One region of the Thioclava sp. NG1 genome, then DNA from elsewhere that is predicted to be linked to it. Evidence: riboswitches for the same ligand, from Rfam matches in the RefSeq annotation. Region 1 holds a riboswitch; the other holds the start of a gene.

Evidence for each region. Region 1 has a riboswitch for cobalamin ahead of DEM26_RS10720 (hypothetical protein). Riboswitches for the same ligand answer to the same signal wherever they lie in the genome.
Region 2: it holds a riboswitch for cobalamin, as region 1 does, so the genes downstream of both, DEM26_RS07355 (TonB-dependent receptor plug domain-containing protein) here and DEM26_RS10720 (hypothetical protein) in region 1, are expected to answer to the same signal.

What each region holds. Positions count from the first base shown of each region.
Region 1 is NZ_QFBB01000005.1:7,270-21,849, forward strand. It holds gene acsA (acetate--CoA ligase) at 1-88, opposite strand, end outside; gene DEM26_RS10690 (cation-translocating P-type ATPase) at 209-2,845, opposite strand; gene DEM26_RS10695 (ABC transporter substrate-binding protein) at 3,067-4,326, shown strand; gene DEM26_RS10700 (carbohydrate ABC transporter permease) at 4,356-5,237, shown strand; gene DEM26_RS10705 (carbohydrate ABC transporter permease) at 5,234-6,127, shown strand; gene DEM26_RS10710 (ABC transporter ATP-binding protein) at 6,130-7,248, shown strand; gene ppsA (phosphoenolpyruvate synthase) at 7,273-9,660, opposite strand; cobalamin riboswitch at 9,809-10,011, shown strand; gene DEM26_RS10720 (hypothetical protein) at 10,137-10,442, shown strand; gene DEM26_RS10725 (homocysteine S-methyltransferase family protein) at 10,572-11,621, shown strand; cobalamin riboswitch at 11,699-11,893, shown strand; gene nrdH (glutaredoxin-like protein NrdH) at 11,991-12,212, shown strand; gene nrdI (class Ib ribonucleoside-diphosphate reductase assembly flavoprotein NrdI) at 12,228-12,650, shown strand; gene nrdE (class 1b ribonucleoside-diphosphate reductase subunit alpha) at 12,632-14,580, shown strand, end outside.
Region 2 is NZ_QFBB01000003.1:365,594-380,173, reverse strand. It holds gene DEM26_RS07375 (RrF2 family transcriptional regulator) at 367-846, opposite strand; gene speB (agmatinase) at 1,239-2,210, shown strand; gene DEM26_RS07365 (DUF1499 domain-containing protein) at 2,207-2,632, shown strand; gene DEM26_RS07360 (DUF475 domain-containing protein) at 2,796-3,833, shown strand; cobalamin riboswitch at 3,863-4,056, shown strand; gene DEM26_RS07355 (TonB-dependent receptor plug domain-containing protein) at 4,195-6,009, shown strand; gene DEM26_RS07350 (ABC transporter substrate-binding protein) at 5,996-6,862, shown strand; gene DEM26_RS07345 (FecCD family ABC transporter permease) at 6,859-7,842, shown strand; gene DEM26_RS07340 (ABC transporter ATP-binding protein) at 7,842-8,588, shown strand; gene DEM26_RS07335 (cobalamin-binding protein) at 8,588-9,379, shown strand; gene DEM26_RS07330 (FMN-binding glutamate synthase family protein) at 9,461-11,071, shown strand; gene DEM26_RS07325 (serine hydrolase domain-containing protein) at 11,334-12,212, opposite strand; gene DEM26_RS07320 (YeeE/YedE thiosulfate transporter family protein) at 12,367-12,882, shown strand; gene DEM26_RS07315 (DUF6691 family protein) at 12,879-13,523, shown strand; gene DEM26_RS20190 (fused DSP-PTPase phosphatase/NAD kinase-like protein) at 13,565-14,317, shown strand; gene DEM26_RS07300 (DUF6969 family protein) at 14,387-14,580, shown strand, end outside.

The DNA.
Region 1 (14,580 bases):
TGTCCCATGTGAACGCCTTGCGGTCCTCCTCGGAGAGCGTGGCGGCGGCGCGTTCGGCGGCCGACTTCTGGATGATCGCCCAAGTCATCACGCCTCCTCCCAAGGTGATGCCAGTCGACAGACCGCTCCCTGTCACGAACGGCCATGATCTTCCCTAGGCGAAGACAGGAGGCAGTTTCATTGATGTGGCTCAACGCGGGAGCGGAAATTATCTGCGGGTTGCGCGCGATACGACCAGATGCCCCAGCAGCGGCGGAAGCAGGCTCATCGCCCCGGCGAGCGTCAGCCCCGCGATTCCGGGCGACGGAAGCTGCAGCACATCGGACAAGCCCGGCAACCACAATGCCCCCGCGATCAGCACGAGACACAGCACGAGCGCGCCCCAGACATAAGGGTTGCGCGTCACATCGTTGCGCAGGGCGTGAGTGTCCCCCTCCCGCATGTTGAACACGTTCCAAAGCTGGCCCAGCGCGAGGGTGACGAAGGCCACCGTGACGGCGGCCCCGGGGGCAAGCTGTAAACCGTAGAGCGCCCCTCCGAAGGCCAGCATCGTCGCGAGGGTTACAATGACCCCAAGAATGACGATGCGTTCCCATTCACGCCGCGCGAGGATCGGCTCCGCACGGTCGCGGGGCGGACGGCTCATTTCGTGTCCGTCGCCATGCCCCATCCCAAGCGCAAGCGCCGGGAAGACATCGGTGACGAGATTGAGAAACAGGATCTGCAGGGGCAGGAGCGGCGCGGGGAGCCCCACCCCCACGGCGATCCCCACCACGAGGATCTCCGAGAGATTGCACGACATCAGGTAGACGATGAACTTTCGGAGATTGCCGAATATCACCCTGCCCTGTCGCACCGCCTCGACGATGGTCGCGAAATCATCGTCCTTGAGCACCATATGCGCCGCCTCGCGGGCGACTTGAGTGCCGCGTTGTCCCATCGCAATGCCGATATCGGCCTTCTTCAGCGCCGGTGCGTCATTCACCCCGTCGCCCGTCATCGCAACGGTCTCCCCCTCGCGCTGGTAGAAACTGACAAGCTCCAGTTTCGTCGCCGGGGCCACGCGGGCGAAGACGCTGGCCTTGCGCAGGCGGTCGAGCGTGTCATCGCTGGCGCTCTCAAGATCGAGACCTGTCAGCTCTCTCCCCTCGATCGCCATTACACCGTCCTCACTGATCCCGGCATCTCTGGCGATGCGTGCGGCGGTCTCGGCGTGATCCCCTGTCAGCATGATCACCCGTATCCCTGCGCTCTGGCAGGCCGCGATCGCGGGCGGGACATCCTTGCGCAGGGGATCGGCGAGACAGGCGATACCGACCAGCGTCAGCCCTTCATAGGGGGCCTCCTCCGTCCCCTCCGCCTGCTTCATAGCGAGTCCTATCCCGCGCAACCCCTCGCCCGCCGCTTCAGCGTTGCGGGCGATCCAGCTTGCCTTGTCCTCATCGCTCAGCGGACGCGCACCCTCCGGCCCCAGAACCTCGGAGCACGCAGCGATCACCGCTTCGGGCGCGCCCTTTGTCGCGTAGAGCATACCCCCCTGCGGAAGTTCATGGACCGTCGCCATCATCAGGCTGTCGGTCTCGAACGCATGCTGGAGCAGGCGTGACTCTGCTCCGTCTTCGGACACCCCTAGCTTTCGCGCTGCACTCAGTAGCGCCAGCTCGGTCGGATCCCCGATCCGGCCATCCTCGCCGTCCCCCAGCTCGGCATTGTTGCACAGCATGCCGATCTGCAGCGCCGCGCGCAGACGGTCGTCCGCGATTCCGCTATCCGGGCCGTCCAGATTCACGCTCCCCCCGTCGAGCAAGACCTGAACCACGCTCATCCGGTTCTCGGTCAGCGTCCCCGTCTTGTCCGTCAGGATCAGCGTGGTCGCCCCGAGCGTCTCGACCGAGGACAACCGGCTGATCAGGGCGTTGCGCTGCACCATCCGCCACATCCCACGCGCGAGCGACAGCGTGGCAACGACGGGAATACCTTCGGGGATCGCGGCCACGGCAAGCGCGACCCCGGTCTGGATCATACCGGTGAGCGGGTGGCCCTGCGCCAGCCCCGTGACGATGATCGCGACGGCGAGGACGATCGTCAGCCAGACAAGTCGCTGACCGAGCCGCGTCAATTGGTGTTCGAGCGGTGTGGGCTCCGTGCTGGCCTCCATCGCGAGCTGGCTGATCTTGCCGATCTCGGTCTCCATGCCGGTGCGCACCACCACGCCGATCCCCGCACCCCGCGTCACGGCCGCGCCCTTGAACGCCATATTGGAACGATCCCCCAACACGACGTCGGAGGGCAACGCTTCGGTGATCTTGCGCACCGGAAGAGACTCGCCCGTCAGTACGGATTCATCGCAATAAAGCCCCGACGCTTCGACCAGCCGCAGATCGGCGGTCACAACGTCGCCCGCCTCGAGCATCACGAGATCGCCCGGCACCAGATCGTGGGCGTCGACTTCGCGCAGCATCCCGTCCCGGCGCACCCGGGTACGGACCTCGGCGACGCTGAACAGCGCCTCCATGGAACGGGTCGCGCGCAGCTCGGTGAAGAACCCGATCGCGCCGTTCAGGAGCAGCACGACGAGTATCGCCAACGCCTCGACGATATCGTTGATGACCAGCGAGAACACCGTCGCCAGAACGAGAAGCGCGACGATCACCCCCTGGAACTGATGCAGCAGGATGCTGAGCGCACTGCGCGGTTTCTGACGGCGCAGGGCGTTCGGGCCGTGGCGCGCGAGGCGCGCGGCGGCCTCCTCGGCGGACAGCCCGTCCGGAAACGGCACGGACAGACGCGCCAGCACCGCCTCGGCGGTTTCGACAAATGCTGGTGCGGCGTCGGTTTCCTGCATTCCCGGGGGCCTTCGGTGATCCCACGTCGATGGTAAGCCTTTCCGCGGCCTACGCAATCGTCTCGCCTTGCGTAGGAATGCCGCAGAACGCTCCCCCGTCCGCACCCAGATCACGGATCGTTGATCCCGGTCAATGACGGTTCACCGATGTCGCCCCAGCCTAGATCGCAGGTCTGGCTGCGAAATTTCACCGCAAGCGCGACCGGGAGGAGGAGGAAAACATGCATATTTGTAAAGCCATGATGGCGGCGGTGAGTGTCGCTGGCGCGCTCTCGGCCAGCGCCGCGCGGGCGGATGGCACGGTCGAGGTTCTGCACTGGTGGACTTCCGGGGGCGAGGCCAAGGCCGTCGGAGAACTGAAGAAAGCCTTCGAGGCCGAGGGCGGGGAATGGATCGACTCGCCGATCGCGGGCGGTGGCGGCGATGCCGCGATGACGGCGCTGAGGGCGCGCGTCGTGGCCGGAAACCCGCCGACCGCTGTGCAGCTCAAAGGGCCCGGTATTCAGGAATGGGCCCAGCAAGGCGCGCTCAACGACGTCCAGTCCGTGGCGGATGAGGGCAATTGGGACGATGTGTTGCCGCCGGCGCTGGCCGAAATCATGAAATACGAAGGCAAATACGTCGCAGCCCCGGTCAACATCCACCGCGTCGACTGGATCTGGGCCAACCCCGAGGCGCTGAAGAAAGCGGGCGTCGAAGGCATGCCCACGACCTGGGACGAGTTCAACGCAGCCGCCGACAAGCTGCAGGCGGCGGGTATCGTGCCGCTCGCCCATGGCGGTCAGCCTTGGCAGGACGCGACGCTGTTCGAAGACGTGGTGTTGGGAATCGGTGGGGCCGATTTCTACCGCAAGGCGCTAGTGGAGCTCGATCCGGAGGCCCTGACCTCGGACATGATGGTCAAATCCTTCGATCAGCTGCGCAAGCTGCGTGGCTATGTCGATCCGAACTTCTCGGGCCGCGACTGGAACCTCGCGACCGCGATGGTGATGCGCGGCGAGGCCGGTTTCCAGATCATGGGCGACTGGGCCAAGGGCGAATTCCTCGCGGCGGGCAAGGTTCCGGAAAAGGATTTCCTGTGCTGGCCCACGCCGCGCAAGGGCTTCGTGCTGAATTCGGACAGCTTCACCTTCTTCAAGGTGGAGGGAGAAGACCGCATCGAGGGCCAGAAAGTGCTGGCGCGGTTGATCATGTCGCCCGAGTTCCAGAAGGTCTTCAATCTCGCGAAAGGGTCGATCCCGGCGCGCACGGATGTGCCGCTCGATGATTTCGACGCCTGTGCCAAACGCTCGCACGAAGACCTGCTGGCCGCGATCGAGAACGACACGCTGGTGCCGTCGATGGCGCATGAGATGGCGGTGCCCCGCTCGGTGCGCGGCGAGTTCCTCGATCTTGTGACGGCGTTCTTCAACTCCGACATGAGTTCCGAGGACGCGGTCAAGCAACTCGCTGCCGCGGTCAAGCGCGCGCAGGAAAACTAGGGCCTGCAATGTCCGGGAGGACGGGCCCCATGGCAAGGTTCGGGCGGGCGCTGGAAAGGCGCCTGCCCGCGATTGTCGTCTCTCCGCTTTTCGCGGCGAGCCTGTTCTTCGTCTACGGCTTCATCGGCTGGACGGCCTATATCTCGCTGACCCGCTCGGGGGTGATGCCCGACTACCAATTCGACGGGGTGAGCCAATATGTCCGTCTCTGGCAGACGCCGCGCTGGTACGTGGCGATCCGCAACCTGTTTGTCTTTTCGGGCCTGTTCATCTCGATCTCGATGGCGATCGGCATCCTTCTGGCGATCCTGCTCGACCAGAAGGTGCGCATCGAGGGGGTGATCCGCACGATCTACCTCTACCCGATGGCGCTGAGTTTCATCGTCACCGGAACGGTCTGGAAATGGATGCTGAACCCCGGCCTCGGCCTGGAGCGGTTGATGCATCAGGCCGGGTTCGAGAGCTTCAGATTCGACTGGCTGGTGAACTCGCATTACGCGATCTACACGGTGGTGATCGCGGCCGTCTGGCAAAGCTCCGGCTATGCGATGGCGCTGTTTCTGGCCGGGCTCCGCTCGGTCGATGACGAGGTGCTGAAAGCGGCGGCGATCGACGGCGCGGGCCCTTGGCGCACTTATACCGGGATCGTGCTGCCGATGCTGCGACCGGTGTTCCTCTCCACCGTCATCATCCTCGCCCATCTCGCGATCAAGAGCTTCGATCTGGTGATCGCGCTGACTGGCGGGGGGCCGGGCTATGCCACCGACTTGCCCGCCACCTTCATGTATTCCTTCGCCTTTCAGCGCAGCGAGCTGGGCGTGGCGGCGGCGAGTGCCACGATGATGCTTATGACGGTCATCGCGATCATCGTGCCCTATCTCTACTCGGAACTGAGGAAGACAGCCGGATGAGCGCACGCAGCACAGGCGGGATCGTCCGGCGCAAGGGGCTGCATCACGGCCTGATGCGCGCGCTGCTCTTCGCGGTGCTCGGGCTGTTCTGCATCTACTACCTGATCCCGCTTCTGGTGATGATATCGACCTCGCTGAAATCGCTGGCCGAGATCAGGGAGGGCTCTCTCATCAGCCCGCCGCAGGCGCTTGACTTCAGCGCCTGGGAGAAGGCGTGGAACAGCGCCTGCGTGGGTGTGCGTTGCAACGGGCTTGCGCCCTATGTCTGGAACTCGGTGATGATGACCGTCCCGGCGGTGGCGATCTCGACGATACTGGGCGCGCTCAACGGCTATGCGCTGACCAAGTGGCGCTTTCGCGGCGCCGATACGATCTTCGCGCTGATGCTGTTCGGCGCCTTCATTCCGTTTCAGGTGATCCTTCTGCCGATGGCGCGGGTGCTGGGCCAGCTCGGGCTTGCGGGCACGGTCCCGGGGCTGATCCTCGTGCACACGGTCTATGGCCTCGCCTTCACGACGCTGTTCTTCCGCAACTTCTTCATCGGGGTCTCGGACGGCATCATTCAGGCGGCGAAGGTCGACGGGGCGGGTTTCTTCGGAATTTTCTTCCGGCTCGTGCTGCCGATGTCGCTGCCCGCGATCGTCGTCACCGTGATCTGGCAGTTCACCCAGATCTGGAACGACTTCCTGTTCGGCGTCGCATTCACGATCGGCGACAGCAACCCGGTGACGGTGGCGCTCAACAACGTGGTGAACACCTCGACGGGGGTGAAGGAATACAATGTCGACATGGCTGCGGCGATCATCGCGGCCCTGCCGACGCTGGCGGTCTATGTCTTGGCTGGGGCGTGGTTCGTGCGCGGTCTCTCGGCCGGAGCGGTGAAAGGGTAGCGATGGCAGCGGGAATTTCCCTTCAGGGCGTGCGCAAACGCTTCGGGACCAACGAGGTGATCAAGGGCATCGACCTCGAGATCGAGGCGGGCGAGTTCATTGTCCTCGTCGGGCCCTCGGGCTGCGGCAAGTCGACACTGCTCAACCTGATCGCCGGGCTCGAGACGCTGAGCGACGGCCATATCGACATCGCGGGGCGACGGGTCGACGACACCCCGCCGCGCGACCGCGACATCGCGATGGTGTTCCAGTCCTATGCGCTCTACCCGACCAAGACGGTGCGCGAGAACATCACCTTCGGGATGCAGACCCGCCACGTCCCGCGCGCCGATCAGACCAAAGCCGTCGAGGAGTTCAGCACGCTTCTGCAGATCCATCCCTATCTCGACCGCAAGCCCGGCCAGCTTTCGGGCGGCCAGCGCCAGCGAGTCGCAATGGGCCGCGCGCTCGTGCGCAAGCCCGAAGTGTTTCTGTTCGACGAGCCCCTGTCGAACCTCGACGCCAAACTGCGGATCGAGATGCGCACCGAGATCAAGAAGCTGCACCAGCGGCTCGGCAAGACCGTCGTCTATGTCACCCACGACCAGATCGAGGCGATGACGCTGGCGACACGGATCGCGGTGATGGATAACGGCCATATCCGTCAGGTGGCCGAGCCCGGCGCGATCTACGACGATCCGGTGGACCTGTTCGTCGCAGGCTTCATGGGCTCGCCGCCGATGAACATGCTGCCCGGTGTCCTGCGCCGCGGGGAGCCGGAAGGCGTATCTGTCGAAGTGGCGGAGGGGGCGGCAGAAGCGCTTCGGTTCCCCTTGTCCCAAAAGCTCGCGGAGCGGATCACCGCCCCCGACGGGCAAAAGGTCGTCCTCGGGCTTCGGCCGGAGGTGATCTTCATGGCTGGGACCGAACTGCCCGGCCCCGACCGTTTCGTCTTCGAACGTCCGGTGGATCTGGTCGAGCCGACCGGACCGGACACGATGATCGTCTTCGCCCTGGGCGAGACCGAGGTGATCGCCCGGGTCCGGCCCGAGGACGCCCTGCCTCCGGGCGCGCCCTTCAGCTTTGAGGTCGATATGGGCAAGGCCAAGGTCTTCGACGCCGAGACCGGGCTGCGCCTCTAACGCGTGCAGCCCGCGGGCGTCCGGTCACCCTTTGCCTTCGGCCTCCGCGACATGCCCTTTCACCTTCAGGAAGCTGTCCGGTGTCACCGAGATCGAGTCGATCCCGAACTCCACCAGGGTGCGGGCGAATTCAGGGTAGTTCGAGGGCGCCTGACCGCAGAGGCCGACCTTCGCGCCCACGCCATGCGCTTTCTCTATGACCGTCCGGATCATCCACTGAACCGCGGCATGGCGTTCGTCGAAGAGCGTCGCGAGCCTGTCGCTGTCGCGATCGATCCCTAGGGTCAGCTGCGTCAGATCGTTGGACCCGATGGAGAACCCGTCAAACCGCTCGGCGAAGGCTTCGGCGAGGATGACGTTCGAGGGCACTTCGCACATCACGTAGATCTGCAGCCCGTTCGATCCGCGCACCAGCCCTTCCTCGGCCATCACCGCCAGCACGCGGTCGGCTTCCTCGGGCGTCCGGCAGAACGGAACCATCACCAGCACATTGTCGAAGCCTGCCTCTTCGCGCAGCCGGCGGATCGCCCGACATTCCAGCCGGAACCCGTCGACATAGGCCGGATCGTAATAGCGCGAGGCCCCGCGCCAGCCGATCATCGGGTTGGATTCCACCGGCTCGAACTGCCGCCCGCCAAGCAGGTCGGCATATTCGTTCGTCTTGAAATCGCTCAGCCGCAGGATCATCGGGTTCGGATAGGCCACGGCGGCGATCCGGGACAGGCCGAGCGCCAGTTGATCGACGAAATATTCGGACTTGTCCTCGTATCCCCTAGTGAGGGTTTCGATTTCCTCCCGCACTTCCGCCTCCTGAATGTCGGAGAAATGCAGCAGCGCCATCGGGTGGACCCGGATCGTGTTCGAGATCACGAATTCCATCCGCGCCAGACCGACACCATCGATCGGCAGCCGCCACCAGCGCGCCGCGATCGCCGGGTTGGCGAGGTTGAGCATGACCTTGGTCTTGGTTTCCGGCACCGCGTCGAGGTTCAGATCTTCGACCGTGAACTCGGCAAAGCCGTCATAGACCAGACCCTCGTCTCCTTCGGCGCAGCAGACGGTCACCTCCTGCTCGTCATGCAGCACATGGGTCGCATCTCCACACCCGACGACGGCGGGAACACCCAACTCGCGGCTGACGATGGCGGCATGGCTGGTTCTACCTCCGTGATCGGTGATGATCGCCGAGGCCCGTTTCATCACCGGCACCCAGTCGGGGTCCGTCGTCGAGGTGACAAGGATCGAGCCGTCCACGAAATCGTCGATGTCCTTGACGTCCTCGATCAGGCAGACCCGCCCGGTCGCGATCTGCTCGCCCACCGACAGACCGTTGACGACGACCGGACCGTGCGCGCCGATCGTGTAACGCCGCAAAGACCCGGCGGAGACTCGCGACTGCACCGTCTCGGGGCGCGCCTGCACGATGTAAAGCTTGCCCGTGACGCCGTCCTTGGCCCATTCCATGTCCATCGGCTGCCCGTAATGCGCTTCGATGGTCGCCGCTTGCTGCGCGAGGTCGAGCACCTCGTCATCCGACAGGACGAACCTCCCGCGCTCGGCTTTCGAGGTCGGCACGTTGCGCACCGGGTTCGGAGCGTCCGGCCCGGCATAGATCATCTTGATCTCTTTCGCGCCGAGCTTCCTCTCGATGATCGGTTTGATCCCCGTCTTACCGAGGAACGGCTTGTAGACCTGAAACTCGTCCGGCGTGACCGCGCCTTGCACGACGTTTTCGCCCAAGCCCCAGGCCGCGCTGATCAGCACGACCTTGTCGAAGCCGGTTTCGGTGTCGATCGAGAACATCACCCCCGACCCGCCGATATCCGAGCGTACCATCTGTTGAACGCCCACGGAGAGCGCGACATCGAGGTGATTGAACCCTCTGAGCTTGCGATAGGTGATCGCGCGGTCGGTGAAGAGCGAGGCATAGCAATTGCGGCAGGCGGTCAGAAGCTCCTCCTCGCCCGAGACGTTGAGATAGGTCTCCTGCTGACCGGCGAAGCTGGCATCGGGAAGATCTTCGGCCGTCGCGCTCGAGCGCACGGCGACGGAGACCTCGGGCACCCCTGCCCGCTTGGACAGATCGCGATACGCCTCCCGGATCGCCGCCTCGGTCGAGGCGGGCCAGTCCCCGGCCACGATGGTGTCGCGAATGCTTTGCCCCGCGACATGCAGGCTGATCTTGTCCGCATCGTAATCCGCAAGATAGCCCGCGATGGCCTCGGTCAGTTTGTTCTCTTCAAGAAACATCCGATAGGCGTCGGCGGTGGTGGCGAAGCCCGGCGGGACCTGAATACCCTTGGCGCCCAACTCCTGCACCATCTCGCCGAGCGAAGAGTTCTTGCCGCCCACAAGCGCGACATCTTCGCGGCGTAAGCTATCGAAAGGAATGACTTCTTTCTTCGTCGTCATGGGCTCGCCTCTCCTGTTTGCACTTGCGGGCACTCTATCCGAGGCGCGCATCGGGGCCTTGATCTCTGTCAACGCGGGGCCTTTCGGACGGGGCTCTGCCCGCGTACCCTCCGCCGCCCAATCCGTTCTGGACAGCGTGAGATTTTCCTGCGATCAAATCCGGGATGGTGTCCGGCCCCAAAGGGTCGGCTGAAAAGGGAACACGGTGCGGGCGAGGCCCAACTCCGTGACTGCCCCCGCAACTGTAAGCGGCGAGCGCCACCGAAAACGCCACTGACCTGCAAAGGTTGGGAAGGTCCGGTGAAGCCACGACCCGCGAGTCAGGAGACCTGCCATCTCGGATGCGCGCTTAGCGCATCTCGGTCACCTTAAACCCGGGCGGGGTGCCCTGGGACGGAGAGTCGAGAGATGGACCAGATCGGACCTCGCATATCGCCGTGCCGCGACCAATCCCGCCCTTTTGCGCGGAGGGCGCGATGCTTTTGGAACGAACGCTTTCACTCTTACAACTCGATATAGGGCCGATCTCGCCGCTGCGGGCGCGTGAGCTGGGCACGCTGGGCTACATGGAATGGCTTGGCACGCTGCCGGGCGACATGCCCTATGCGAAGGCGGCGATCGTCGCCCATATGCAGGCCTATCCGCACTCCCTGATCTCACCAGCGGTGGAGGTGTTCTGCGAGCTGTTGCTGGAGTCGCTGACCCCGCAGCCTTTCGCCTTGCCGATCGAGATGCCCCCGCCGGTGCGGCGCGGCGGGGCACGCGCCCGGCGCGGCCTCTGACCCGCTTTTCGTCTTGCGGTCGCTCTCTGCGGCCCGACCGAGGACCATTGCAGTAGGGAGCGTCATTCGTTCCCTGCGAGGCTCGGCTCTGTCCAACGATGGTCATGGATGAACTGAGAGGATCTCTCCATGAATGACAACAAACTGACCCGCCTGCTCGACGCGCGCCCGGTAATCTGCGCCGAGGGCTTTCTGTTCGAACTGGAACGGCGCGGCTATCTGACCGCCGGGGAATTCGTGCCCGAGGTGGCGCTCGAATACCCGCAGGCGCTGCGCAATCTGCATGTCGATTTCCAGCGCGCCGGCAGCGATATCGTCGAGGCCTTCACCTATAACGGCCACCGCGAGAAGATGCGCGTGATCGGCAAGGAAGACCTGCTGGAGCCGCTCAACCGCGCGGCGCTGAAGATCGCCCGCGAGGTCGCCAATGCCAAGACCGGAAACCTGATGGCGGGCAATATCTCGAACACGAATATCTGGGACCCGGCCGATCCGGCGCGGCAGGCCGAGGTGCGCGCGATGTTCGACGAGATGGTCGGCTGGGCGGTCGAGGAAGGCGCGGATATCCTCATCGGCGAGACCTTTTACTACGCGAGCGAGGCGCTATGCGCGCTCGAGGCCGCGAAGGCGTCGGGGCTGCCGGTGGTGCTGACGCTGGCACCGATGGCGGCCAACGAGATGATGGACGGGGTCGGCATCGTCGAGACCTGCCAGCAGCTCGAACAGGCGGGCGCCGATGTCGTCGGGCTGAACTGCTTCCGCGGGCCGCAGACGATGATGCCGTGGCTGCGCAAGGTGCGCGCGGCGGTGAGCTGCCATGTCGGCGCCCTGCCCGTGCCCTACCGGACCACGAAGGAGGAGCCCACCTTCTTCAACCTCTCCGATCACAACGGCTGCACCTGCCCCTCGCCGCATGGCCGGACCTTTCCGACCGCGCTCGATCCGCTGGCTTGCAACCGCTACGAGATCGGCGCCTTCGCGCGTGAGGCGCAGGCGATCGGGGTGAATTATCTCGGCGTGTGCTGCGGGGCGAGCCCGATGCATATCCGCGAGATGGCCGAGGCCGTGGGTCGCGAGACCGAGGCCAGCCGCTTCTCGGAGCGCATGGAGAACCACTTCATGTATGGCCAGAACGCCCGCCTTCCGGCGCATATCCGGGCGCTCGGCGACGGGGCCTGAGCCTTGACACAGCCCTGTCGCGCGAGAGTTTCGCGCGCCAGGGCAATCTATATATTGACACCACCACACCATGCATCCCAATATGATGTTGCTTTGGTTCCTGCGAGTCACTCCGCAGGCGAAGAGGGAAGCCGGTGGAATTCCGGCGCTGCCCCCGCAACTGTAAGCGGCGAGCCTGATGTCCGAATGTCACTGGTGCGATGCGCCGGGAAGACGGACCGAGAGGCGTTCGAGCCGCGAGCCAGGAGACCTGCCAGAGCAGATAGACGACGACCGCGGCGGAGGGCCCGGGCGCGTGGCTATGTGCTGCGGCACCCTGCCCACGAGCCTTGTCCTACGCGGCCGACAGCAAACAAAGGGACAGGACACATGACCATCACCGTCTATTCGAAACCGGCCTGCGTGCAATGCACCGCCACGACCCGTGCGCTGGATGCGAAGGGGATCGACTACAACGTGATCGACCTCACCGAGGATGCCGCCGCGATGGAGATGGTGCAGGACCTCGGCTACCGTCAGGCGCCCGTGGTGATCGCGGGCGAGGATCACTGGGCGGGCTTCCGGCCCGACATGATCGGACAGCTCAACTGAGCGCGGGCCCGGATCATGGGACAGGCAAGGCTGATCTATTACTCCTCGGCCTCGGGGAACACGCAGCGCTTCGTGGAGCGGCTGGGTCTGCCCGCGCTGCGTCTGCCCCTCTCGGCGGAGGCTCCGATGCCGTACCCGCCCGGCCCCTACGTCCTGATCTGCCCGAGCTACGCCGACGGCAAGGGGCGCGGCGCGGTCGCGAAACCGGTCATCGCCTTTCTCAACGATCCCGCCCGCCGCGCGGGTCTGCGCGGCGTAATCGCCAGCGGCAATCGCAATTTCGGCGCGCTTTTCGCCTGCGCGGGCGATCTGCTGGCGCGCAAATGCAATATCCCCGTTCTCTACCGGTTCGAACTGGCGGGTACCGACACTGACATCGACCGCGTGCGCGCGGGTCTCGACAATTTCTGGAGGCTGGAATGCTCGACAGCGACGTGAAACCGAGCGGGGCCACGGCCTCGGAATTCGCGGGGCTTGATCACCACGCGCTCAACGCAATGCTCAACCTCTATGACGCGGAGGGCAATATCCGCTTCGACGCCGACCGGATGGCGGCGCGGCAATATTTCCTGCGCCATGTGAACCAGAACACGGTGTTCTTCCATTCGCTGGACGAGAAGCTCGGCTATCTGGTGGAGGAAGGCTATTACGACGCCGCCGTGCTCGATCAGTATTCGCGCAACTTCCAGCGCGCGATCTGGGATGCGGCTTTCGCGGCCAAGTTCCGCTTTCCGACCTTCCTCGGCGCGTTCAAATATTACACCTCCTACACGCTGAAGACCCGCGACGGGCAGCGGTACCTCGAACGCTACGAAGACCGCGTCGTGATGGTGGCACTGACGCTCGCGCGCGGCGACGAGGCGCTGGCGATGCGCCTCATGGAGGAGATGCTGGCAGGCCGCTTCCAGCCCGCGACGCCGACCTTCCTCAATGCGGGCAAGAAGGCGCGGGGCGAATTCGTCTCCTGCTTCCTGCTGCGGCTGGAAGACAACATGGAAAGCATCGGGCGCGGCATCAACTCGGCGCTGCAACTGTCCAAACGCGGCGGCGGCGTGGCCCTGATGCTGACCAATATCCGCGAATATGGCGCGCCGATCAAAGGGATCGAGAACCAATCCTCGGGCGTGATCCCGGTGATGAAGCTGCTCGAAGACAGCTTCAGCTATGCCAACCAGCTGGGCGCGCGTCAGGGCGCGGGCGCGGTCTATCTGCACGCCCATCACCCCGACATCCTGCGCTTCCTCGACACCAAGCGCGAGAATGCGGACGAGAAAATCCGGATCAAGACGCTGAGCCTCGGCGTGGTGATCCCCGACATCACCTTCGAGCTCGCGAAGAAGAACGAGGAGATGTATCTCTTCTCGCCGCATGACGTGGAGCGGGTCTATGGCTGCGCCTTCTCGGAGATTTCCGTGACCGAGAAATACCACGAGATGGTCGATGACGCGCGGATCCGCAAACGCAAGATCAACGCCCGCGCCTTCTTCCAGACGCTGGCCGAGATCCAGTTCGAAAGCGGCTATCCCTACATCATGTTCGAAGACACGGTGAACCGCGCCAACCCGATCGCGGGACGGATCACCATGTCGAACCTGTGCTCGGAAATCCTGCAGGTGGCCGAGCCGTCGGAGTTCGATGAGGACTTGGGCTATGCGCGGATGGGCACGGATATCTCGTGCAATCTGGGCTCGCTCAACATCGCCAAGGTGATGGATGGCGGCGATCTGGGCGCGAGCGTCGGGGCCGCGATCCGGGCGCTCTCGGCGGTGTCGGAGATGAGCGCGATCAACGCCGTCCCCTCGATCCGCAAGGGCAACGAGGAAAGCCACGCGATCGGTCTGGGTCAGATGAACCTGCACGGTTTCCTCGCCCGCGAGCGCGTCCATTATGGCAGCCCCGAGGGGATCGAGTTCACCTCCGTCTATTTCGCCGCCGTAGCCTATCACGCGCTGGCGGAGTCGAACCGGCTGGCCGCCGAGCATGGCCGGAGTTTCAAGGGGTTCGAGGCCTCTGCCTATGCCGATGGCAGCTTCTTCGAGAAATACGTCACCCGCGACTTTCTGCCTGAGAGCGACACCGTAACGGCCCTGTTCGACCGCTTCGGGATCACCCTGCCCACCCGCGCCGACTGGGCCGAGCTGCGCGACCGGGTCATGGAGTGCGGCCTGTGGAATCGCAACCTGCAAGCCGTGCCGCCCACCGGCTCGATCAGCTATATCAACAACGCGACAGCCTCGATCCACCCGATCACCGCGAAGATCGAGATCCGTAAGGAAGGCAAGATCGGCCGGGTCTATTACCCCGCGCCCTACATGACGAACGACAATCTCGAGTTCTACCGCGACGCCTATCAGATCGGCCCCGAGGC
Region 2 (14,580 bases), on a different contig from region 1:
TGGACGCCCAATCGTCGAATACGGTGCCGTTCTGTTGGGTCGTATTGCCCGTTTGGCCTTGTTGCTGGCCAGGACGGTTCGTGCCGCCTTGCTGTTGCTGGCCTGATTGATTGCCCGATTGCTGTTGCATGACCTAAGCCTTGTGATGAGTCGCGTTCTAGCGGGGTCTTCCCGTTGCTGCGACAAGTAGCCACAGGCTCTCGCCGAGAAAAGGGTCGGTCAAGCGAAACTGATTTTTGGTCGCATTGGCGTGAGCGACCGTCATGAAACTGTGACGTCGCCGACACGAAAGCGCGGATTTTGGCGCGAGTGCGTCAAGAATTCGGACCTATCGTGGCCGCCTGCGCGGAGCGTTGTTTCAAAGGGCTATCGCGCAGCTCGCGCCGCCGTGCAGATCGGGATGGGTTGCAGGCCGGGCAGGCTGAGCATCGCTTCCAGCGCGGTGTTGTTCTCGACCAGATCGGCGATGGTCTTGCGGTCGAGCGTTCCGTAAAACGCCTCGAGCGCCTCGCTCAGCGCATCGCGGAACAGGCAGGCGTCGCGCAGCGGGCAGGTGTTGGTCTCGGTGTCGAAACATTCCGCGAAAGGCAGGCGGGCCTCGAAGGCGCGCAGCACGTTGCCGACGCCGATCTGTTCGGGTGGGCGCGCAAGTTTCATGCCACCGGCGCGGCCGCGCAGGGTGGTGATGAAATCCTCATGCGCAAGGGTGTTGATCACCTGCGCCAGATGGTTCTCGGACGCATTGCAGGCTTCCGCGATCTCGTGCTTGCGCACGGTGCGGTCCGGATTGACCGCACAGAACATCAGCACACGCATCGCGAGATTGGTTCGAGTGGTCAAACGCATCGTAACTCCTCCAGCTCACGCGGCGGTGATATAGATAAGTTTGCCTCGCAAGTTTGACCTATGTCACATTCATTGGAAATTTTCGCGCCGAGGCGAGATTTTGCCGCGCCGTTGTCACGCGGGCCAATATCGGTTGGGTGAAGCGGGGCTGCCGGGCCGGCGCGGCGGGCGCGTCCATTCGATGAAGTCGCGGCACACGGTGGCGTGAGCGAATGAGAGCTTCGGTCTTCTGCGCCCGGTTCGCGCGGTTGCGGGCGCTGCCCGGCCCGGATCGTCCCGGGCGGGCCCTTGTCGGAGTGCGCGGGTTCGGACGCATCCCTCGTCGCCTTGCGGGGCAACTTGACCTCCCGCGAGGGCTGGCGCAGATTTCGCGGGCGAAAGGGAGGGCGCCCATGGCTCTGGAAGATGCGAAAACCCAAGTGGATCAGGCCTTTACGCGCGCAGATGCGCGCGGTCTGAGCTTCGAGAATACCTTCGGTGGCGCGACCAGCTTCTTGCGGCGGCGCTACACGAAAGACCTCGCAGGCGCGCAGATCGCCGTGACCGGCATCCCCTTCGATCAGGCGGTGACCAATCGCCCCGGCACGCGGTTTGGGCCGCGCGCGATCCGCGAAGCCTCGACGCTGCAGGCTTTCGATGCGCCCTATGGCTGGGGCTATGACCCGCTCTCCGAGCTGGCGATCGTCGATTACGGTGACATGCCCTTCGACTATGCCAATGTGCCCGAGGTGCCGGGCCGGATCGAGGCGCATCTCGGCGCGATCTTCGGGGCGGGCGTGGTGCCGATCACGCTCGGCGGCGATCACTTCATCACGCTTCCGATCCTGCGCGCGGCAGTCGCCGCGCATGGCGAGATCGCGCTGATCCAGATCGACGCCCATTCCGACACATGGGCCGATGACGACATGGACCGGATCGACCACGGCACTTTCCTCTACAAGGCGATCAAGTCGGGCGTCTTGCGGGCGGAGAATGTGGTCTCGGTCGGCATCCGCACCGACAATCCCGATACGCTGGGCGTGAACATCGTGGATGCGCCGAGCGTGCATCGCGAAGGGATCGGTCCCACGCTCGAACGCATCCGCGCGGTGGTGGGTGATAGACCCTGCTACCTCACCTTCGACATCGACGGTCTGGACCCGGCCTTCGCGCCCGGCACCGGTACGCCTGTCTGGGGCGGCCTGGCGAGCTGGCAGGCGGCAGAGCTGTTGCGCGGGCTGAAGGGCATCAACCTGATCGGCGGCGACGTGGTCGAGGTCTCTCCGCCCTACGATCCGACCGGGGTGACGGCGATCGCCGGGGCTCATGTCGCGACCGAGCTGATCGCCCTTGCGGGCTGGGCGATGCGGGAGAGGGGGGCATGAAACGGGCCGTGACGATCCTCGCGCTCGGGCTCGCCGTCGTGGTGGCGGCCGACGGGTGGGTGCGCCTCGCCCCGATTGATCCGGCGCGCTTCGATGTCGACGGGCTGGCGAAAGCGCCCGGTGACCACCCGGAGACAGGCGGGTTTCAGGCCGTGCGCGACGTCTCCGATCCGCCGGCGCAGATGGCCGCGCTCGACAAGATCATCCGGGGCACCGCGCGCACCAAGCGCGTCGCGGGCAGCGCCGACGAGGGCTACGCGGCCTATGTGACGCGCTCGGCCGTCTGGGGCTTTCCCGATGTCACCACGCTCTGGATCGAAGGCGATACGCTGCAGATCCGCGGGCACCTCGTCTACGGGAAATCCGATCTCGGGGTGAACGAGGCGCGGATCAAGGGCTGGCTCGACGAGGTCGGGCTCTAGCGGGCGCGACCCGCCGTGCGCAGGGTATCTTGCGCCGCGTTTTCCCGCCGACCCGCCCCACGCCGTAGGGTCACACAGACCAACTCTGACAGTGCGCTCCCTTGCGAAGACGGGGGGCGAAGCCTAAGTGAGGCCTCATGCAGCCGGAGCCAGCATGACCATCATGTATCGTTATTTTTCCTGGGCCATCGCCGTCACGGTGGCAGGGCTGGTCGGGTCCTTCGCGCTGGGGTTCGCTCAGACCGGCGGGCTTGGCGGCGCGGTCTCTTTCCTGATGATCACTGCCGTGCTGGCCGTGCTGGAAATCTCGCTGAGCTTCGACAACGCCATCGTCAACGCCAACAAGCTGCACCAGATGACGCCGAAATGGCAGCGTCGTTTCCTGACATGGGGTATCCTGATCGCGGTGTTCGGGATGCGTATCCTCTTCCCGCTTCTGATCGTCGTGATCGCCGCCGGGATCGGACCGTGGGATGCGGTTCTTCTGGCTGCGAAACACCCGGCCGAATATGCCGAGATCATCGAGGACGCGCATCTGTCGATCGCGGGCTTCGGTGGCGCCTTCCTGATGATGGTAGCGCTCACCTATTTCATCGACGAGGGCAAGGAGGTCGACTGGATCCGCGCGCTGGAGCGCCGGTTGCGCGCGCTCGCGTCGATCCGGGGCCTGGAGATCGGCTTCGTGCTGGTCGTCGTTCTGCTTTTCACCTGGATTCTGCCGGAGGGGCGCGAGGACGAGTTCCTCTTCGCCTCCATCTGCGGTCTTGCGACCTTTCTCGGCGTCGAGGTGCTCAGCCACGTGCTCGACCGGACGAATATCGCCGCCGAGACGGCCAAGGCGGGCCTCGGCGCGTTTCTCTATCTCGAAGTGCTCGATGCGTCCTTCAGTTTCGACGGGGTGATCGGGGCCTTCGCGCTGACCCAGAACCTGTTTCTGATCGCGATCGGTCTGGGGATCGGCGCGATGTACGTGCGCTCGATGACCCTGATGCTGGTGGAGCGCAACACGCTCAGCGAATTCCGCTATCTCGAGAACGGCGCCTTCTGGTCGATCCTGATCCTCTCCGTCGTCATGTTCGCGCAGACGCTGGTGGAAGTGCCCGAGGTGATCACCGGCCTGATCGGGGCCGGGCTGATCGGTCTCGCGCTGCTATCCTCGATCCGGTTCAACCGACGCTGCCGGCGCGCCGTGGAAAGCTGAAATATTCTTGACTCAGTGCGGCGCGCGCGGCACAGCAGGGGCACTTCGGTTCCGCGAAAGCGGATGAAAAGGGAACCCGGTGCGATGCGTGCATTCATTCCGGGGCTGCCCCCGCAACTGTGAGCGGCGAGTGACGGCTGACTGAGCCACTGGGGAGACCCGGGAAGGCCAGCCGGAACCAGGACCCGCGAGCCAGGAGACCTGCCGAGGCGCTCATCCTTTCTGCCTGTGCGGGGCGCGCAGCGGAGGCGGTCTTCCGTCAGTGGTGACATTTTTCACCGTCGGCGGAAATTCCAAATTTCCAAAGACTTGCAATGCGAAGTTCACGCGACCGCAGAGTCGCGGCACGAGGGAATTGGATATGATCCGCACCCGTTTGACCGTGGGCCTGATGCTCACCACAGCGCTGGCAGGCCCCGCGCTCGCGCAAGATGCGCAACCTTACCAACTCGATGAGATCGTGATCTATCACGGCGCGCTCGAGCCGCAATCGTCGGACAAGACCGCGCAGGCGGTCACCGTGCTGTCGCGCAAGGAGCTGGAGCGTTCGGGCCAGACCCGTCTCGCCAACCTGATCGCGCAGTCGCCGGGCGTCGGCATCCTGTCGCGCGGGCCGATGGGCGCGCAGACCGGCTTCACCATTCGCGGCGTGTCGCAGAACTACGTGAAGGTCGTGGTGGACGGGATCGACGTCTCCGATCCGTCGGCGACGCAGGTGCTGCCCGACCTGGGCCGGTTCAACACGTTCAACTACGACCGGGTCGAGATCATGCGCGGCTCGCAATCGGCGGTCTATGGCGGGCAGGCGGTCGCCGGTGTGATCAACCTCGACACGCCGCGCCCGACCGAGGATGGCGTGAGCCAAAGCGTCAAGCTCGAGCTCGGCTCCTACCACACCGCGAATGCGGCCTATAATTTCGGCTGGAAGAAGGGCGATGACGAGCTCGCGATTCAGCTGTCGAAAATTTACACTGCAGGCTTCTCGGCCGCCGACAAGAAGAACGGCAATACCGAGAAGGACGGCTACCGCGCCGACCGTGTCAGCCTGCGCGCGCAGAAGCGCATCTCCGACAATCTGCTGATCGGCTTCAACGGGTTCGCGCAGAACGATCGGGGCGAGTTCGACAATGCCTTCACCTCGCCGCCCTCCGACGACGGGGAATACACGATCCACAAGGAGCGGGGCGGACGTCTCTTCGCGAAATTCGCGACCGGCCCGCTCGATCACGAGCTCGGTCTGACCTATTACACGACCTCGCGCTGGTATCCGGTCTATGACTATGGCTACGAGGGCAAGCGCCGCAAACTCGACTGGAAAGCCTCGACCGATCTCGGGCCGGGGCGGCTGACCTTCGGGGCGGATCGCACGCTGGAAACCTATACAGGCACCTATGTCTCGGGCCACGTCCTGACGGCGGATACGGGTATCTTCGGTGAATATGCTTTCTCGCCGATGGACGGGGTGAACGTGACCGCCTCCGCGCGCCACGACGATCACTCGGATTTCGGCGGCAACACCACGGGTCGTCTGGGCGTGACGTGGCAGGCCGACGCCGCGACGCTCTACCGGGCGTCGATCGGCAATGGCTTCCGCGCGCCGTCGGGTTATGAACTCTATGACGGCTACGTGGGCAATCCCGACCTCAAGCCCGAGAAATCGCTGAGCTACGATCTCGGCGTCGAGCGTGACTTCGGTGCGCATAAGCTGACCGCGACGCTGTTCCATATCGAGGTGGACGACCTGATCGACTACGACGGCACCTACTACCAGACCTCGGGCACCGCGAAGCGGCAGGGGCTGGAGCTGGGGCTGAAAGGGCCGATCACCAGCAAGATCAACTACAGCCTCGGCTACACCTATCTCGACTGGAAGAACCCCGACGGGCTGTCGTCGGGATCGACGTGGAACTCGGCCTTCGGGCGTCATACGTTGACCGCGGGCATCGACGCGCAGGTGACCGACAAGATCACGCTCGCCGCCGATATGCGTGTGGTCACCGATCGTCAGAGCCAGCCCGATTACGGCCTGCTGAACGCGCAGATGACCTACGATCTGGGCAACGAGAAGGAGGCCTATCTGCGCATCGAGAACCTGACCGACACCGATTACCAGCTCTGGCCGGGCTACGGCACCTCGGGTCGCGCCGCCTATGTGGGGCTGCGTGCGCGGTTCTGATCTGAAATGGGCGGTTTGCGCCGCCCTTTTCGCCGCCTTGGCGGCGACCTCCTCCGCATGGGCGGAAGAGCCTGCGGGAGATGTGCCGCGGCGGGTCGTCTCCATGAACCTCTGCACCGATCAGCTGGCGCTGGCGCTGGCCGATCCGTCGCAGATCGTCTCGGTCAGCCATTTCGCGACCGACCCGTCGATGTCGGTGCACTGGAAACAGGCTGAAGACCTTCCCGTAAACTACGGTCGCGCCGAGGAAATCTCGATTCTCCATCCCGATCTCGTGCTGGCCGATACGTGGTCGAACCCCGACACGATCCGCATGTTGCGCACGCTCGGGATCCGGGTCGAGCAACTGCCGCCGGGCACCTCGCTGCCCGAGATCCGCGGCCGGATCGAGACGATGGGCAAGCTTCTTGGCCATCCCGGTCGCGCGGCGAAGATGCTCGCGGATTTCGATGCGCGGCTGGCGGCGATCCAGACACCCGCGCCGGGGCTGAAAGCTGCGATCATCGGGCCCTCGGGCTATGGCTACGGGCCGCGGACCCTTGAAGGGCAAATCCTTGAAATGGCAGGGTTTCAGAACGTCGTCAGCGGGCCGGGGCTCGACTGGGGCGGACGGTTGCCGCTGGAAGATCTGGTGATGGATCGCCCCGATCTGGTGGTCGTGGGGGGCTCGCAAGGCGGCACCGGCACGAGCCGCGCGCAGGAGGTGCTGGCGCACCCGGTGCTGCGCGATCTTCCGGTCGTGCGGGGCCTGCGCGATGCGAGCTGGACCTGCGGCGCACCGGCGATGCTGAATGCGGTAGGGCAACTGGCGACGCTTGGGCGCAAGTTCGAGAAAGAGAAGTTAACGCAATGAGTTATCGCGCGATCCTCATTCTCCTCTCAGCCTTCTGCGCGGTGCTTTTCGCAGCGTCGCTGCTGATCGGACCGTCGGGGATTTCGCCGCTCGACGGGATATCCGCGCTCATTTCCGGCGATGGCGCGGCGGGCTTGGTGATGCGCGAATTGCGCCTGCCGCGCGCGATCCTCGGTATCGGCGTTGGCGCCGCGCTGGGGCTGTCTGGCGCCGCGATGCAGGGCTTCCTGCGCAACCCGCTTGCCGAGCCTGGGCTGATCGGCACCTCTGCAGGGGCGGCGCTTGGCGCGGTCATCGCGATCCAGACCGGGCTCTACGCGCTCTTCGCCCTGGCCCTGCCGCTCGCCGCGCTGGCGGGCGCGGGCGTGGCCGTCGCGCTGATCTTGATCCTTGCCGGGCGCGAGGGCCGGGCGCTGGTTCTGATCCTTGCAGGCATCGCCGTCTCCGCGCTGGCGGCGGCGGCGACCGCGCTGGTGCTGAACCTCGCTCCGTCGCCCTATGCCGCGGCCGAGATCGTGTTCTGGATGATGGGCTCGCTTGCCGATCGGTCGATGACCCATGTTGCCCTGGCACTGCCGTTCCTGATCGTGGGCGCTTTGATCCTGCTACGCGCAGGGGCCGGGCTGGATGCGCTGAGCCTTGGGGAGGATGCTGCAGCTTCGCTTGGTATCTCTTTGAAAAAACTGAGGCTTCAGGTCGTCTTCGGGACCGCGCTCATGGTCGGTGCGGCCACGGCGGTCGCGGGTGCGATCGGCTTCGTCGGCCTCGTCGTGCCGCATCTGCTGCGCAAATCCGTGGGCGCGCGGCCCTCACGGCTGCTTCCGGCTTCGGCGCTTGGCGGGGCGGCGATGCTGACGCTGGCCGATATCGCGACGCGGGTGATCGCGCCCGAACGCGACCTGAAACTGGGGGTGCTGACCGCGCTGGTCGGCGCGCCGTTCTTCCTGTCGATGATCCGCAAGATGGGGCACGAGGGCTGATGCTGGAGCTGGAAAACCTGACCGTTCTGCGGGGCGAATGCCCGGTCGTCGATCACGTCTCGGCGCAGGTCACGCCGGGCGAGCTGATCGGGCTGATCGGGCCCAACGGCGCGGGGAAGACCTCGCTGCTGCGCGGTGCGATGGGGCTCTTGTCGCATCGCGGGGACAGCTCGCTGTCGGCGCTCGATCCGATGGCGCGGGCGCGGGCGGCGGCGTGGCTGCCGCAGGCGCGCGAAATCGCCTGGGGGCTGTCGGTCGCCGATCTGGTCGCGCTGGGGCGGTTGCCGCATGGCCGCGATCAGGCGACGCGCGGGGCGGCGGCGGTGGAAGAAGCGCTGCGCCGGATGGGGCTCGACACTTACCGAGACCGCGCCGCCACGCAGCTCTCGGGCGGCGAGCAGGCGCGGGTGCTGATCGCCCGGGCGCTCGCGCAGGAAAGCCCGCTGATCCTCGCAGACGAGCCCATTGCCGGGCTCGATCCGGCGGCGCAGATCGCGACGATGCAGGTATTCACCGCCCACGCGCAGGCGGGCGGCGCGGTCGTCACCTCACTGCATGATCTGGGGTTGGCCGCGCGCCATTGCACCCGGCTTTGGGTGATGGATCGCGGGCGGCTTGTGGCGGATGGACCGCCCGGCGAGGTCCTGACCGAGACGCTTCTGGCGCAGGTCTTCCACATCCGCGCGCACTTTAAAATCACGTCGGAAGGCGCTGTTTTCCAACCACTTTCCACATTGGGGATCTGATGGCATTTCCTCCTGAACGCATCGTCTGCCTGACCGAGGAAACGGTCGAGACGCTCTACCTTCTGGGCGAGGACGCGCGCATCGTCGGCGTCTCGGGCTACGCGGTTCGGCCCAAACGGGTACGGCAGGAAAAGCCGCGCGTCTCCGCCTTCATCTCCGCCGATCTACCGAAGATCCTTGCGCTGGAGCCGGATCTCGTCCTGACGTTCTCCGACCTTCAGGCCGACATCGTCGCGGGGCTGGTGCGCGAGGGCGTGGCCGTGCACGCGTTCAACCAGCGCTCGGTCGCGGGGATCCTCGACATGATCTGCACGGTGGGCGCGCTGGTGGGCTGCACCGAGCGGGCGGAACTGTTGGCCGCGGGCTACGAGACGCGTCTGGCGGAGGTCGCCGCGAAGCCGCGCCCGAGCCGTCCGCGCGTCTGGTTCGAGGAATGGAACGAGCCGCTGATCTCTGCCGTCGGCTGGGTGTCGGAGCTGATCGAGATCGCGGGTGGGCGCGATGTCTTCGCCGAGCTGGCGAAAGAGGGCAAAGCCAAGGATCGCATCGTCGCTCCCGAACAAGTGATCGCAGCCGCGCCCGAGGTCATCGTGGGCTCCTGGTGCGGCAAGAAATTCCGCCCCGAGAAAGTTTCCGCAAGGCCAGGCTGGCAGGACGTTCCGGCTGTTGCGCGAAACCGGCTGCACGAAGTCAAATCGACCCTCATTCTGCAGCCGGGCCCCGCCGCGCTGACCGACGGGCTCGATGCGCTCGAGGCGGCTATCTGGTCCGATCCGGGGTTGCGGGCGTAATTGTTCTTCGACATAGAACCCGCGCACGCTAGAGTGGGCGGGCAAAGCGAACACAAGACAAAAAACCCCGCGGGAGGGGGCATGTTCACGCGTTTCATACGGTTTTCTCCGCTCGTCCTGTCAGCCCTGCTGACGCTCTTCGCGCTTTCCGGCTTGATCCTGACAGATTGGTTCCTGGTCGCCGCGATCCTTTTCGGTTTCCTGACGCTGGTCGGCATCTACGACCTGATCCAGGGCCGCCACGCCATCACCCGGAACTATCCGATCCTCGGCCATCTGCGCTTCTTCTTCGAGGAGATCCGCCCCGAGATCCGGCAATACCTGATCGAAGGCGACGACGAGGAGGTGCCGTTCTCGCGTGCCACCCGCACGATCGTCTACCAGCGGGCCAAGGATATCGAGGACGCCAAGCCCTTCGGCACGCGGATGCGTGTGTCGGAATCTGGCTATCAGTGGATCACCCATTCGGTGAAGCCGCGCCACATCGAGGATAGCGATTTCCGCGTCGAGATCGGCGGCGAGACCTGCAAACAGCCCTACAAGGCGTCGATCTACAATATTTCGGCGATGTCCTTCGGAGCGCTCTCGGCGAACGCGATCATGGCGCTCAACAGAGGCGCGAAGATGGGCGGCTTCGCGCATGACACCGGTGAGGGCGGTATCTCGCGCTATCACCGCGAGGGCGGCGATCTGATCTTCGAGGTGGGCTCGGGCTATTTCGGCTGCCGCAATCACGATGGCAGCTTCAACCCCGAGAAATTCGCCAAGCGCGCGCAGGACCCGCAGGTCAAGATGATCGAGCTGAAGCTGAGCCAGGGTGCGAAGCCGGGCCACGGCGGCATGCTCCCGGCCGCAAAGATCACCCCCGAGATTGCCGAGGCGCGCGACATCCCGATGGATCGCGACTGCATCTCGCCCGCCTCGCATTCGGCCTTCTCGACGCCGATCGAGATGATGGAATTCATTGGCGAACTGCGCGAACTGTCGGGCGGCAAGCCAGTGGGTTTCAAGCTCTGCGTCGGGCATCGCCGCGAGTTCATGTGCATCGTCAAGGCGATGCTCGAGACCGGTATCACGCCCGATTTCATCGTCGTCGACGGCAAGGAAGGCGGCACCGGTGCCGCGCCTTTGGAATTCGCGAACCACATGGGCTTCCCGCTCGTGGAAGGGCTCAGCTTCGTGCACAACACGTTGCGCGGTGCGGGGCTGCGCGATCAGGTGAAGATCGGGGCCTCGGGCAAGGTCGTCACCGCGTTCCACATCGCCAAGGTTCTCGCGATCGGCGCGGATTGGGCGAATTCGGCGCGCGGTTTCATGTTCTCGATCGGCTGCATTCAGGCGCAGTCGTGCCACACCAACCGCTGCCCGACCGGCGTCACCACGCAGGACCCGATCCGTCAGCGCGCGCTGGTGGTGCCGGACAAGGCGACCCGCGTGGCCAATTTCCACCGCAACACGATGAAGGCGCTGGCCGAAATGACGGGGGCTGCGGGCCTCACCCATCCGGGCCAGTTCCTGCCGCATCACCTGCTGGTGCGCGACCGCGAGCGGGATTTCAAAGTGGGCGACGAGATCTATCACTACATGCCCGAAGGGTTCCTTCTGCGCGAGGATGACGACCGCTTCGGCTATCTCAAGCGCTGGAAGCGTGCCCGCGCCGAGGCGTTCGAGCCCTTCGACAGCGGCGTGTGAGATCGGATTTCCCGGTATCTTGGGAGAGGCGGCGACGGAGGTTGCCGCCTTTCTTTTTGGCGACGAAGGTATGCGCCGGAGGCTTCGGACGCGTCTGAAACCGTGCCTTCGCCCGGGCGGTCAGCCCGGGCTGCGCCCAACCCTCCCTCCGGGAGGGCGCATCTGCACCGGAGCCGCGCGAACGCAAGTTAGGGAGAGGTGGAGCGATAAACGGAAATCCACCTAGGGAGCGCATGCGCCCACCCAGGGTCGGGCGCAGCCCTCACCGCCCCACCACGAGCTTTGCCACTGCGATCTCCGCCGGCCCCTCGAAGGGGCCATGCGTGAAGGCGGCGACGGTGCGGCCTGTCTTGGGGCAGTGATAGACGGCGTTGGCGCTGAACGGCCCCGCGCCGGAATGGCCGAAAACGCGCGTCTCGCCCCAGTCGCCGCACATCAGCCCCAGCCCGTAGCCATGCCGCGTCCAAGGTCGCTCCGGCAGCGCGCCGCCCAGCTCGCGACAGGCGGTCATGCGGGCGAATGCGTCTTGCGAGAGCAGATCGCTCAGCCCGCGCAACAGCCGCGCCGCATCGCCCGCCGTGCCGATCAGCGTGCGGTGATAGACCCAGCCGGGATGGTAGTCGCGCGCCTCGGGCCAGTGAAGTTCTGCGAAATCGGCAGGCGCCTCCGCGAGCCGCACGCTTTCAAGCCCCAACGGTCCAGCGATCCGGTCTCGTACCAGCTCCGCGAGGCTCCGGCACGCTGCCCGTTCGATCGCCTCGCGGGCGAGCATGTAACCGAGGTTGGAATAGCGCCACTCGTCGCGCGAGTGCTGCGCCAAAACCCGTGCCACCAGCAGATCGCGCGGCCACGGTGCGCGTCCGGCGGCGACATCGGCGTGATAGTCGGGCAGGGTGCCGTAATCGGGCAGGCCCGCGCTGTGGTCGAGCAGACGGGCGAGGGTGATGCCACCGGGCAGCTCCGGCAGGTCGAGCGGCGCGCGCAGGTCGAGCCACCCCTCGGCCTCGAGCATCAGCGCCAGAGCCGCAATCACCGGTTTGGTAAAGCTCCAATAGGGAAAAAGCCGCCCCCCCGACCGCGCCAATTCGCAGCGACCGTCGCGATCAATCGTCGCGGTGAAGGAGGCGGGGGATTGGGGCAAGGCTTTGGCTTTCGGTGGTTTTCTCTGGCGGGCGGGTAGGGTGCCTTCCGACAATATGTCATTTGCCGCATTGCAGCGGTTAAAAATGTTGAAACGGTTCGGGTGTGTTGTATCATCATCTTTGAATATGATTATGGGAGGATCGGAGGTTTTCATGAGAGACGCTCCAAAACCATTCTGGTCACCGCTCGCCGCCGGCACTGCGCTCGGCCTCGCGTTGCTGTTGACCTTCATCGTGACCGGGCACGGGCTCGGCGCATCCGGCTTCGTGACCCGCTTCGCGGCGCAGGCCAATGACTGGATCGCCCCGCAGGCGACCGCCGGCAATTCCTATTTCGGTCCTTTCATGGCGGCAGGCAGCCCGCTTCTGAGCTGGATCACCTGGGAAGTGGTGGGCGTCCTGATCGGGGCGTGGCTCGGCGCGAAAGGCGCGGGCCGGATCTCGGTCAAGGTTGAGCGCGGGCCGCGCACCAGTTCCGGCAATCGCCTCGTCTATGCGCTGCTGGGCGGCGCGCTGGTGGGTTTCGGCGCGCGTCTGGCGCGCGGCTGCACCTCGGGTCTGGGTCTGTCGGGCAGCGCGACGCTCGCCGTGGCGGGCTTCGTCTTCCTGATCGGCTTCTTCGCGGCGGGCTTCGCCGTCTCCATGATGATGCGGAGGATCTGGCAATGAGCATCCCTCTTTACGATAGCGGCATAGCCTCGGGCCTCCTGTCGGGCATCCTGTTCGGCTATGCGCTGGAAGCGGCGGGCTTCGGCTCTCCGCGCAAGCTGACGGGGCAGTTCACGCTGCGCGACTTCTCGGTCTTCAAGGTGATGTTCACCGCGGTGATCGTCTGCGCCGTGGGGCTCTACGTGCTGCGGACGATGGGCTGGATGGGCCCGGCCGCGGTCTTCATCCCGACGCTCTTCTTCTGGGCGATCCTGCTGGGCGGCGTCTTCATCGGCGCGGGATTTGCTGTGGGCGGCTATTGCCCGGGCACCTCCGTGGTCGGTGTGGCCTCGGGCCGGATCGACGCGGTGGTCTTCGCGATCGGCATGGTGCTCGGCACCTCGGTCTTCGCCTGGGTGTTCGACCCGATCAAGGATTTCTACCTCGCAGGTCAGGGGCCGACGGCGCAGACCCTGCCGCAGCTCTTCGGGCTGCCGGAATGGGTGATCCTGCTGGCGCTGATCATCATCGCCGCTGTGGGCTTCCGCCTCGGCACGATCCTCGAGCGGTCGCGTGGCGGTCCGTTCACCGCCGAAGAGGTCTGCGCCCCGGATGACGAGGCCGACGAGTTCGCCCTGACATCAGCAAACGCGCGTGGGTAACCAGTATTAACACGGACGATAGCCTAGGGAGGACAAAGTCCATGAAACTGCACAAGAAACGCAAGAGCCTGTTGCGCGCCGCGATGGTGCCGGTGACGGCGGTCGCGATGAGCGCCGCGGTTCCCGCCACCTCCAGCGCGCAGGCGACCAACCCCTGTGCGCCGGCGGTCGCGAACCCCTGCGCTCCGGCCAACCCTTGCGCTCCGGCGGCGGCCAACCCCTGCGCGCCCGCCGCGGCGAACCCCTGCGCCCCCTCGGCGGCAAAGGCTGCGGATGCGGGCAACGACGCGGCACCGATGGCCAGCGGGCCCTATGACACTACCGTCAAGGCCACGCAGGCGCCCTATGGCGACAAGATGCCCCCGATCGTCGACAACTACCTGCGCGCGACGCCCTATGTCGGCACCGGTGGCTTCATCGACCCGACGGGCATCCCGATGCTTAAGATGCTCGGCTTCAAGACCGTCGTGAGTCTGCTCAAGCCTGACGAGGGCGCGCCGAACGAGGGCGATCTCGTGCAGAAGGCCGGGATGAACTATATCCAGATCTCCGTGCCGACCAAGGCGCCGAGCGAGGAACAGGTCGCCGAATTCGCGAAGATCGTCGAAGACCCGGCGAACTACCCGATCCTGCTGCATTGCGAGAGCGCGAACCGCGTGGGCGCGATGTGGGCGCTCTACCGTGCCTCGAAAGGCGTTCCGAACGAGATCGCCGTGCAGGAAGGCCGCCAGATTGGTCTGAAGACCTCGCGTGAACCGGCTGTGCGTGAGATGCTCGGCATGGAGCCGCTCTGAGCGCAGATGCCGCGATGACAAGGACGGGGTCAGCGCCTAGGCTGGCCCCGTTCGCATGAGGAGAGACCGATGACGCGACCCGAAACATCCTCCGAGATGTCACCCGACAGTGCCAACCCGGCGACGCCAGCGCCCACGCTGCGCATCGCCGATCCGGGGATCGAGGGGCTGCCTCGTGCCCGACTGGAAGAGATGCATGACGCGGCCGAGACCGTGCTCGAATGCGAGACGGTGCTGGCGAAATCGGGAATGAGCGTCGTCTC